DNA from 2 places in the Serratia sp. JSRIV002 genome. Region 1 is predicted to be linked to the other one. Evidence: riboswitches for the same ligand, from Rfam matches in the RefSeq annotation. Region 1 holds a riboswitch; the other holds the start of a gene.
What was found. A riboswitch is a leader RNA that binds a small molecule or an ion and turns the genes downstream of it on or off. The one in region 1 is predicted to bind thiamine pyrophosphate.

Region 2: linked by a shared signal. The riboswitch ahead of thiB (thiamine ABC transporter substrate binding subunit) and the one ahead of thiM (hydroxyethylthiazole kinase) in region 1 are both predicted to bind thiamine pyrophosphate.

What each region holds. Positions count from the first base shown of each region.
Region 1 is NZ_CP074143.1:4,439,492-4,445,460, reverse strand. Features, by position in the region: gene KGP26_RS20935 (phosphoethanolamine transferase) at 1-890, opposite strand, end outside; gene rluF (23S rRNA pseudouridine(2604) synthase RluF) at 1,101-1,862, opposite strand; TPP riboswitch at 1,975-2,066, shown strand; gene thiM (hydroxyethylthiazole kinase) at 2,103-2,897, shown strand; gene thiD (bifunctional hydroxymethylpyrimidine kinase/phosphomethylpyrimidine kinase) at 2,894-3,694, shown strand; gene KGP26_RS20915 (Fic family protein) at 3,822-4,859, shown strand; gene KGP26_RS20910 (inhibitor of vertebrate lysozyme family protein) at 4,943-5,401, shown strand; gene gutQ (arabinose-5-phosphate isomerase GutQ) at 5,476-5,969, opposite strand, start outside.
Region 2 is NZ_CP074143.1:909,779-915,747, forward strand. Features, by position in the region: gene thiP (thiamine/thiamine pyrophosphate ABC transporter permease ThiP) at 1-912, opposite strand, end outside; gene thiB (thiamine ABC transporter substrate binding subunit) at 888-1,874, opposite strand; TPP riboswitch at 1,931-2,049, opposite strand; gene sgrR (HTH-type transcriptional regulator SgrR) at 2,087-3,748, opposite strand; gene sgrT (glucose uptake inhibitor SgrT) at 3,841-4,014, shown strand; gene KGP26_RS04225 (sugar efflux transporter) at 4,162-5,349, shown strand; gene KGP26_RS04230 (DASS family sodium-coupled anion symporter) at 5,493-5,969, shown strand, end outside.

The DNA of each region.
Region 1 (5,969 bases):
CACCAGGTCTGAAAACCTGCACGATTGGCCAACGTGACGAAGTTATCCTGATACTGCGGTTTGCCGTTAATGACACGGGTTAACGTTAAGCCGAGCGATTTCTGTGTTGAGCCGCTGGCCGCAATATAGTTAAGCAACAGCGTACCGTTTACGTGGCTGGCGAAGGGGGTATTGTCCCAGTGCCCACCAAACGCCCCTAAGGCATCTCGCCGCGCGCTTTCGCCGATCACTACCATGTAGATATGATATTTCGGTTTCACCGTCAGCACGTTCCAGGAATCTTTCAGCTGTGAAAACGCCTGCATACGGGCTTTTTCATCAATCACTTCCTGGTTATTGGCGATCACATCTCTGACGAAACGAAACACGGGATAACCAGAATCGGTCAATTTAAACACGCCACCGTATGCCAGATTCTGCACTGGCGTGACAAAAAAGCAGACCACGCTGATGGTGAGACATAAGCTCTGGAGGGTGTTCCAAGCCCCTTTCGGGGTTGGCTTACGGCGCAACGCGATAATGCCCAGTGCCAGAATAAACAGGGACACCAAATAGCTGTACCACGGAAAGATGGTCAATATCTCGCTGGACTCCTCCACCGTGGTCGAGTGTAACGCCAGCAGGGTATTAAAATTGGGCGAGCCATAGGCCTGAGAAAATGGGAAATACAGGGCGGCGATGAGGCTACACAGCCCGATCACGCTCTTTTGCAGGCGCGAGCTGAGGCGCCACAGCAGCAGTAACACACAGCTAAACGCCACGGCATACAGCAGACTAAATGGATAGCCGAGGGCGAAGTTGATCAGCAGCGACTGCAGGAAGTAAAAGCCTGTCCACGGGGTTAGGGTGACGTCACGTGCTGCCAGGGTATCTTTAACCGTTGAGTTCATGTTTACCGAAAGTTATCAAATGCCGTGTGGTAACTCTGACAAGAAAAGAGTCATAAATCCGTTTGGTTGACGGAAAGGGGAGGAGGGATAGACCGCATCCAGCGAGCCGCAACATTTACCCGGATGCGAGAAGATAGAGCCGAATGAAAACAAGATCAACTGATAATTAGCGGCTGTTTTGAGAGGTTGATTGCATATCGCGACAGTCGCCTATATCTGGCTATATTGACGCGGGGCGGAAATATCCTCGGACGAGGAGTGTTCAATCAGCTCGAATAACTCGATCCGCTCATCATCGGTCAAATCCCGCCATTCGCCCAGCGGTAACCCTTGCAGAGTGATATTCATAATACGCTGGCGCTCAAGTTTGGTGACATGATAACCAAAATATTTGCACATACGGCGGATTTGGCGGTTAAGCCCCTGCACCAGCGTGATGCGAAACATCTGCGGGGCTTCTTGCTCCACCAGGCATTGTTGAGTCACCGTATCCAGTATGGGTACGCCTGCGCCCATGCCCTGAATAAACTCATCCGTCACCGGTTTGTTGACGGTGACCAGGTACTCTTTTTGATGATTATTGCCAGCACGGAGGATCTTATTGAACAGTTCGCCATCATTGGTCAGGAAAATCAGCCCCTGAGAGTCCTTATCCAGCCGCCCGATGGGAAAGATGCGCCTATTGTGATTAACGTAATCACCGATGTTATCCCGCACGTGCTTTCCCATGCTGGTGATGATACCAACCGGCTTGTTCAGCGCGATTAGCACCAGATCGGCCGCATCGCGCGGTTCGATCGGCTGGCCGTTAACTTTGACCACATCCCCGACCAATACTTGAGCGCCCAAGGAGGCTAAGCTGTCGTTGATAAAGACGTTGCCCTGCCTGATGTGGCGATCGGCAGCCCGACGAGAACAAATGCCGCTGTCGCTAATGTATTTGTTAAGGCGGATAGATGAGTGAGTGAGCATGGTTTCCCCGTTAAACGCGAACTATACATTATCTGGGGGAGACGGCGTCTCCTTTTTATTTTTTGACGCTATCGTGTGATTGACCTCACTGGCCACAGCCTCAATAATGGCAAACGTCGACTCGGGGTGCCCTTAGGGGCTGAGAAATTACCCGTATTACCTGATCTGGATTATACCAGCGTAGGGATGTCGCGGTATCTCAACCGGTACCCGCCTTCTTGAACGCCGGTTGGGAGCGCTATGTTTACTCGACCTGATGTGTTACCCGGCACCCGTGCCGCGGCCTGTTTTAACCAATTTAAACGCCAACCTCCATTGATCCACTGCCTGACCAACGAAGTGGTGCAAGAGCTGACGGCCAACGTGCTGCTGGCGCTTGGTGCTTCACCGGCGATGGTAGTGGAACCGGAAGAGGCCGCGCAGTTCAGCCGCGTTGCTGATGCGCTGTTGATCAATATCGGCACCCTGCACGCTTCGCGGGCAGAGTCGATGTTAGCCGCCATCGAGGCTGCCAATCGTGCTGAAAAGCCCTGGTTACTGGATCCGGTTGCCGTTGGGGGATTGGAATACCGAGCAATCTTCGCCCGCCGCTTGCTCACCCTGCGGCCTGCGGCGATCCGTGGCAACGCGTCGGAAATCATTGCATTGAGCGGCCTGCAGACCAGCGCCCGTGGCGTAGATAGCCAGGATGACTCGCTGATGGCATTACCCGCAGCACGCGTATTAGCACGTAATTGTGGGGCCATTGTGGCCGTCACCGGTGAGACAGACTATATCACTGATGGTGAAAGAGACTGGGCCGTCACGGGTGGCGATGTATTAATGACGCGCGTAGTGGGAACGGGCTGCGCGCTTTCAGCCGTTGTGACAGCATTTTGCAGTTTGCCGGGCGATCGGCTGGATAACGTTGCCACCGCTTGCCGGGTGATGGCGCTATGTGGTGAAAGGGCCACGGCGCGGTGTTCTGGCCCTGGCAGCTTTACTGCCGCCTTCCTGGATGCCCTCTACCAACTGCGAATGGAGGATCTGCTATGAAACGGATTAACGCTCTCACCATCGCTGGCACCGATCCTAGCGGTGGAGCCGGTATTCAGGCCGATCTGAAAGCTTTCTCCGCATTGGGGGCCTATGGCACCAGCGTGATCACCGCGCTGGTGGCGCAGAACACCCGTGGCGTGCAGTCGGTATATCATATCGAACCGGCATTTGTGGCCGCCCAACTGGATTCGGTACTCAGCGATGTGCGTATCGACAGCGCTAAAATCGGCATGTTGGCTAATGCCGACATCGTGCAGGCGGTGGCCGAGCGCCTACGCCATTACAAGCTGCCTTATGTAGTGCTGGATACGGTGATGCTGGCTAAAAGTGGTGACCCGCTGTTGGCACCGGAAGCGGTGGAGTCCATCCGCCGTGAGCTAATGCCGTTGGTTTCCATTATCACGCCGAACTTGCCAGAGGCGGCGGCTTTGCTGGCCTGCGCTCCGGCACAAAACGAATCACAAATGCGCGAGCAGGGCCAGGCGTTATTAGCGATGGGCTGTCAGGCGGTGTTGATGAAGGGGGGCCACCTAAGTGAAGAGGAAAGCCCAGATTGGCTATTTATCCCCGGCTTTGAGCAGCGCTTTAGTGCGCCGCGCATAGCGACCAGGCACACGCACGGCACCGGTTGCACCTTATCTGCGGCACTGGCAGCCCTGCGCCCACGCTACCCAAATTGGGCCGATACCGTGGCAGCGGCAAAAAACTACCTGCAACAGGCCTTACAGCAGGCCGATAGCCTGGAGGTAGGGCAGGGTATTGGGCCGGTGCATCATTTCCATGCCTGGTGGTGAGCCAACTTTTCCACTAGCCGATGCTAGTTGGTCAATTGCTTGATATTTTCCACCGAGCCCTCCATGATCGGGAACCAGGCCCAATGCGGCTCAGGCTGATTGATTTGTGAAAATAAAGGGAAGCAAGATGGCTGGTTATCAACCACCTTATACCATTACGCCAGCTATCCTGAATCGAGTGATTGAGGTGGGGGAGCTATTGGGGCATTGGGCCGCGCAGGCTGGGCAATCTTCACCTTTGTTACGCAAAGAGAACCGTATCCGCACCATTCAGGCCTCATTGGCCATTGAGCATAATAGCCTGTCTACTGAGCAGGTGACTGCGATCATGGAAGGTAAGCGGGTGTTGGCACCGGCAAAAGATATTCAGGAAGTCCGTAACGCCATCCTTACCTATGAAAAATTGCCAAGCTGGCAAAGCCATCGGCTTGAGGATTTGTTGGCGGCACATGGTTTATTAATGGGAGGGCTGGTCGATGCTCCGGGGCAGCTACGCAGCGGCAATGTTGGGGTATATCGAGATAAACAACTTATCCATATGGCGCCACCTGCCAATCAACTATCGCGTTTGGTTGGCGATCTGTTGGCGTGGTTAAAGCACACCGATATTCATCCACTGATCGCCAGCTCTATCTTTCACTATGAGTTCGAATTTATTCATCCGTTTGCCGATGGCAATGGGCGAATGGGGCGTTTATGGCAAACGTTGATCCTCAGTGAGTGGCGTTCAGAGTTGGCATGGCTACCGGTTGAAACCCTGATCCATAATCAACAGCAGGACTATTACCGAGTCCTGGGAGTCTGTGATAGGGCTAGCGATTGCACCGCATTTATTGACTTCATGCTGGAGAAACTGGTGGCGGCATTAGCCGAAGGTATTGGCGAGCAGAAGGGGAAGTCTGCCACAATGTCGGAAGAAATGTCGGAAGAAATGTCGGAAGAAATGTCGGAAGAAATGTCGGAAGAAAATTTACTACCGCTGAGTCGAACGACTGAACGCATCTTGGCCATTATTGCTGCCAATCCCTCCGTCACCATTGCCCAATTGGCGGAAACATTGGCGATGAGCAGCCGTACCATTGAGCGAAGCCTCAAGGTGCTCCAGGAAGGAAAGCGGCTAATCAGGGTTGGGGCAACCAAAAAAGGATATTGGCAGGTAGTCTGACGAAAACGCTGAGCCAACTTTCCCGTTTAATTGTGGTCTGAGCTACTTGGAGCTACGCTTTTGATTTACCGAGGGAGGAGACCATGATAGGAAAAAAGAGGTTGTTGGGAGCCTTGGTTGCGACCCTGCTTGGATTTAGCACCGGCAGTTTTGCCGAACAGATTATCACTGCCTCAGATCTGATCCAGCAGCCGGGCTACCAAACCAGTTGGAAAAATATGGTGAAGGGGCAGGCACAGTTACCGGGTTGGGCGCGTAAAGGGATCGGCACTTCCACGCCAGCTGAAACCGTCACCTGGCAAGGGCAAAGCTACCAAATCGGTAACATCTGCAAGCCGCATGACTGCGCCAATAACTTTATGATTGTGGCTTTTAAAGCCGACAAGTCCCAGGCTTGGGGCGTGCGGGTTGAAGTGCCCAATAAGCCGCAGGCCATCGACCATCCGAAGAAATACGCCAAATATCAATGGCTGGGTAAACCGGATGATCAGATGAAAGCGTTGCTGAAGAAACAGTTTGAGGGCAATCCAGACTGGAAGTAACGCTGCTGAGGGGGAAAGCTACGCGCCAAGGTAGTAGTTAAGCGGGCGTAGCATGCTACGCCCCCTACGTGATATCAGCCGATCCCGGCCTGATGCAGGTCGTGCAGGTTGATTGCACCTACCAGTACGCCATCGATATCCACCACCGGAGCCGCGCTGATGTGCTGTTCGTGCAGCGCTTCCAGGGCTTCCCCGGCACGCCACTGTTCTGGCAAGCGGTAGCCGGGGCGAGTGATCGCCGGGCTGAGGCCGTCATTGAGGCTATTACCCTTCACCAACCAGCGGCGCAGGTCACCGTCGGTAAATACGCCCACCACTTTTTGCTGTGCATCGCATACGGCTACCAGGCCTAGCCCGGTACGGCTCAACTCCAGCATGGCTTCCATTACGTTGGCGCTTTCTTGCACCATCGGCAGGCGATCGCCGGTACGCATCAAGTGATGGACGCGATTGAGCAGGCGAGCACCCAGGCTGCCACCTGGATGGGAACGGGCAAAATCTTCGGCATTAAAACCGCGCTGGCGCATCAGGGCCATCGCTAATGCATCCCCCATCATCAGCGTAGTCA
Region 2 (5,969 bases), 2.5 Mb from region 1:
AGGCAACAGCAACAATAGCGCTGCGGCAATCAATAGCGTATCGCTAATGCGCCGCCCCAGGCTGTCCTGCGGATCGCGCCAGCGCTGGGCGTGGGTATGGCCAACCGGTAGAGCCTGGCTCAAACGCTGGCTGAGCACCACCAGCCCCAGGCAGCAGGCCAGTTGGATCAGCGCCAGCAGCGCAGCGCGGCTGAGATCGTAGTCGTAACTCAAGGCCTGATAGATCGCCAGTTCTATGGTGGTAGCCTGCGGCCCGCCGCCCAACGACAGCACGGTTGCAAAGCTGGCAAAACACAGCATAAATACCAGTGCGCCGCTGGGTAAGATCTGGCGGCGTAACGCAGGCCATTCCACAAAGCGGAACTGCTGCCAGCCGTTCATCCCCAGCTGCGCGGCCAGTTGTCGCTGCTCGGTGGGAATGTTCTCCAGCGCCTGTAGCAGCAGGCGAGTGGCCAGCGGCATATTGAAGAACAGATGCGCCAGCAGGATACCTTGCAGACCATAAGGCGAAAAACTGTAGTTCACGCCCAGCCAACCACACAGCGTTGCCAGCCAGCCTTGCCTGCCGTAGACGCTCAGCATGCCAAACACCGCCACCAGCACCGGCAGCACCAGCGTCATGGCGCACAGGCGCAGCAGCAGGTTGCGGCCAGGGAAACGTCTGCGGTACAGCGCCCGGGCCAGCCAGATGGCAGGCACCACCGAGATTACGGCGGAGAGCAGCGCCTGCCAAAAGGTAAAGCGCACCACGTGCCACAGGTAGCTGTCCTGCCACAGGCTACGCCAATCGCTTTCGGGCGCATGACGCCACAGCGAGCCCATGGCCGCCAACGCGATCAGCAGGATCAGACCGGCGGCCATCAGCCCCGGCCATAACCAGCGGGGGATCAGTGGCTGACGGCGGTTTGCCATGCCCGGATCCAGTTACCACGCTGTTGTGCCACTTCCTCGGAGCTGAATTGTAATGCCGTTTGCGGCACGGTCATCTGTTCAAAACCGGCAGGCAGTTCCGTCTTGATCACCGGGTACATCCAGTTTCCGGTAGGAATGGTGTTCTGGAAGGCCGGGGAGACCATAAACTGCATGAAGCGCTCGGCCAGTTCTGGCTGTTTGCTGGCCTTTAGCTTGCCAGCGACTTCGATTTGCAGGTAGTGCCCCTCACTGAAGCTGGCCGCCGCATAAAGGTCTTTTTTCTCTTCGATCAGATGGTAGGCGGGGGAGGTAGTGTAGCTCAGTACCATGTCGCCTTCCCCTTTCAGGAACAGGCCGTAGGCTTCACTCCAGCCTTTGGTCACGGTGACGGTTTTCTTCGCCAACTGTTGCCAGGCGAGCGGTGCTTCGTCGCCATACACTTTCTGCATCCAGAGCAGCAGGCCAAGGCCAGGTGTGCTGGTGCGCGGATCCTGATAGATGATCTTCAGGGGGCGGTCGCTGCTCACCAACTCTTTCAGGCTGGTCGGCGGGTTCTTCAGCTTGTCTTTGTTGTAGACGAAAGCAAAGTAGCCATAGTCGTAGGGAACGAAGGTCTGGTTGTGCCAGCCACCGGGAACGGTGAGCTTGCTAGTATCGACTTGGCTGGCGGTGAACAGATCGGTTTGCTGCGCGGCTTGCAGCAGGTTGTTGTCCAGGCCCAAAACCACGTCGGCGGCGCTGTTCTTGCCTTCCATTCTCAGGCGGTTGAGTAACGATACGCCGTCTTCCAGCGCCACGAATTTCAATTCGCAGTCACATTCGGCCTCAAAGGCTTTTTTTACCGCTGGGCCCGGGCCCCAGTCGGCAGCGAAAGAGTCGTAGGTGTAGACCGTCAGCGTTGGCTTGGCCAGGACGGGCATCGCCGCTAGCAATAATAAACAGGGCAGGTATTTTTTGACCACTTTGCACTCCTAATAGTAAAGGGGCAAAGGTATCTGAGGGCTGGGTTAACGAAGGCTAACGCGCCATGCTCAAATCCCTCCGCCGGTATTGACCGGATCAGGTTCGACGGGTGTGCTCTCAGCGGAAAACCGTTGGCCAAAAATTGGCTTGTTCTCCGCACCCCGTTGAGTCGGCGCTATTGTAGAGGCTTAGGGGCGTGGGTGAAAGGCGATTATGCTTCCGGTGGCGCAAACCACGCAGATTTAAAATCGAACCAACCGAGAGTATTCATCCGTACCCCGCGCATGCTGCGTTGACCATGCAGTTGCAGCCAGTGATGGAATAACGGATGCAACTGATGGCTGCTGACCAGGCGCTGGCAAAACTCGGCCATGGACAGGCGATTTTCCCGCCACTGAGCGGCATCCTGCGCGATATCCTCCGTCAGACAATGTTGTATCAGCGGTAATTCGTACAGCGTGGCAAACAGAGAAAACTCCAGCGGCAGGGTGAAGTTGGCGCTGCCTAACCACAGATCGCTTTGCGCCTTGCCCTTATGCCAGACTTCATAATCCACGGCCTGCACATTGAGTTTGATACCCTGTTCGGCTAGTAGAGAGGCGATAGCCTGCTTGATTGCGTGGAACTCGGAGTGTTCGTTATAGAAGGTCAGGGTCAATTCGGTTAAGCCCGCAGGCTTGGGCTGCTGCCCCAGCACACGATTATGCAACCAGCGCGGGAGAATGCCATAGGCCGGAGCCCAGTAACGTTGGTAGAGCGGCCCGGCGTGGCTCAGCAGCGCGATAGGGTTGATCAGTTCGCTTAACCAACTGCGGATTGCCGGATCGGCCGCCAGTGCCGAACGCTGGTCGAACAACAGAAAATAACAGCCTTCTTCGAGGCGGCTTTCCAGCTCGTTCCTGCCGGTATCATCCCCTTGTAACTGGACGCCGGAGTGCGCCAGCTCTTCGGTGATTTCCGGCAATACCCAAATGTTGACCTCATCGATCAGGGCACGATAGCCAAAGTAGTCGTCAAAGGCATGAATTTTCATCTGGCTTTGGTTGTTGTGTATCACCCGATAGGGGCCGGTGCCAATCGGATGGCGGGCAAAATCCGGCAGGTTCTGCCATTCGCGCGGCAGGATCATGGCATGTACGCTGCTCAGCAGCCAGGGCAGCCAATAGTCCGGCGTGTGCAGATATACATCGATGACATAGGGCGTAGGTGAGACGATCCTGTCGATATGTGAAAATAGCGGTTGTGGGATCAGGCGGTTGAGTGAATGGATAACATCTTCCATTTCCAGCTCACGGCCATGATGAAAATGGATCGCCGGGCGAAGATAAAAGCGCCAGTGTAAAGGGGTGAGCGTTTGCCAATGATGTGAAAGATCGGGCTCAAGTTCCCCGTTTTCCTCATTTACCCGTGTCAGGCCGTTGAAAATCTGTCTTGCCAGGTGGGTTTCTGAACGACGCAGTGCCGAACCGGGTAACAGGTTGTAAAGCTGACGATAGTAGAGCACGCGCAGGATATGTTTCCCCTGGCGGAAGCTGCGCCCCAGCTGGGAAAGCAGCATTTGGCGTACTACGTCTTTATCGCCCACCAGTTGAACCAGTTGGTCGATGCGATCCTGTTCCAGCAGTTCCTCGGCGCGCTGTTGTTGCAGTGCCAATCCGGTGTAGTGAAAGCTGAGCTGTGAACGTTTACCCCGGCCGGACTCGGCCTGCCAGGTCAGCCAACCCTCGTGCTGCATGGCTCCCAGCAGCGAACGAACATGGCGGCGGGAACAGCTGAGTACCTCTGCCAACTCTTGCAGCGTGGTTTCGGTGGTTTGGCCATGGCAGCGTTGCCACAGGCGAATGAACTGTTGTTGCAGGCGTGAGGTGGACATAAAAGAGGAACTCTCTGGCATCAAGTCGTCAATTTATCTTTCCCTATATTACGCCGATAATGAGGGCAGTTGAATCAGCGGAGGGATAACAAATGACGGTTCTGTTAACTAAACAGTTTTATCAGCGTTATTTCACCGCCATCCGCCGCCAGCAGGCCGATTGGCTGCAGGTGGTCCCTGAACAGGCGCGGCTGGAGATGCTGGCCCACTTGACCCAGTGGGACATCGCCACGCTGAGCGACAAGCAATACCGTGAGCGTATCTGACGTTCACCGCAAAAGTGTTTCTGAGTAATGGTGCTTTTCACCAGCCAGTGGGGTTACCCACTGGCATTTTTATCTGCCGTCTTTACTTCCTTCGGCAATTTTCCTTCTGTAGCATAGCCTTCTTTATTTCTGGATAGGGATATCGCTATGAGTTTCAGACGCTGGTTACCGCGCCGTTTTAATCCCGTTTTTGCCGCCTTCCTGCTAATAGCCTTCCTGACCGGCATTGCTGGAGCGCTGCAAGCCCCCACGCTAAGCCTGTTTCTGACCACCGAGGTAAAGGTGCGGCCGCTATGGGTAGGCATGTTCTATACCGTGAATGCCATCGCCGGGATCATCGTCAGCTTCCTGTTGGCCAAGCGTTCGGATACCCGTGGCGATCGGCGCAAGCTGATCCTGGTGTGCTGTGCCATGGCGCTGGCCAATAGCCTGTTGTTTGCATTCAACCGTGATTATCTGACGTTGATCACCGTAGGCGTGCTGCTGGCCGCGATTGCCAATACCGCCATGCCGCAGATTTTTGCCTTGGCGCGTGAGTATGCGGACAGCTCGGCACGTGAAGTGGTGATGTTCAGTTCGGTGATGCGTGCTCAGCTTTCACTGGCCTGGGTGATCGGCCCGCCGCTGTCATTTATGTTGGCACTGAACTACGGCTTTACCGTGATGTTTATGATTGCGGCGCTGATTTTTGCCGTCAGCGTGCTGCTGGTGTGGCTGATATTGCCTTCGGTGCCCCGTGCCGACGTTGAGATCAGCGTAGATTCTCCGCCTATTGCGCCAATCAGCGCCTGGCGCGATCCCGATGTGCGCCTGCTGTTTGTGGCTTCGATGCTGATGTGGACCTGCAACACCATGTATATCATCGACATGCCGCTGTACATCACCGCCGATTTGGGCTTGCCTGAACGGCTGGCAGGTTGGCTGATGGGCACCGCCGCCGGGCTGGAAATCCCGGCTATGCTGCTGGCGGGTTATTACGTCAAACGCTTTGGCAAACGCAATATGATGCTGTTTGCGGTGGCGGCAGGCGTGCTGTTTTATGCCGGGCTGGTGTTGTTCAAGTTCCAGTCGGCCCTGATGATCTTGCAGCTGTTCAACGCGGTGTTTATCGGCATTATTGCCGGGATCGGCATGTTGTATTTTCAGGATTTGATGCCGGGGCGGCCCGGTGCCGCGACCACCATGTTTACCAACAGCATTTCGACCGGGGTGATCCTGGCCGGTGTACTGCAAGGCGCGCTGGTAGAAAACTTTGGGCACTATGCGGTTTACTACCTGATTACTCTGCTTGCCATCCTGGCGCTGTGGATGAGTGCCAAAGTTCGCGAAGTGTGAGCTGTAACACCCGGTTAGTTGATACATATCATTGAGAAAACCGCTCCATTCTCACTAAGATAAACGGACTCAGAGCGTGAGCTTCACGCTCTTATCCATCTTGCTATTAAGATGCCGATCCCGTTGATAAAAGTGGGTATGTTATGGATAAACTAACGCCGCTCAAACCCGTTCCCTCCCTCTGTGCCGTTATCGCCGCTTTGCTGATCTGGTTTGTGATCCCTGTTCCAGAAGGGGTGGCACCGAATGCCTGGCATTTGCTGGCCCTGTTTATCGGGACCATCATTGCCATTATCGGCAAGGCGATGCCGATCGGCGCCGTATCCATCATTGCCATTGCGCTGGTGGCTGTGACCGGAGTGACCAACCCTGGCAAGCCGGGGGCCGCGCTGGACGATGCACTGAGTGGGTTCTCCAACCAACTCATCTGGCTGATCGGTTTCTCGATCATGATCTCTCTGAGCCTGAATAAAACCGGCCTGGGATCGCGCATTGGCTACTACTTTATCTCGCTGTTTGGCAAAAAAACGCTGGGGATCGCTTATGCGTTAACCCTGGCGGAAACCGTGCTGGCCCCGGTTACGCCGAGCAATACCGCCCGTGGCGGCGGGATTATCCAC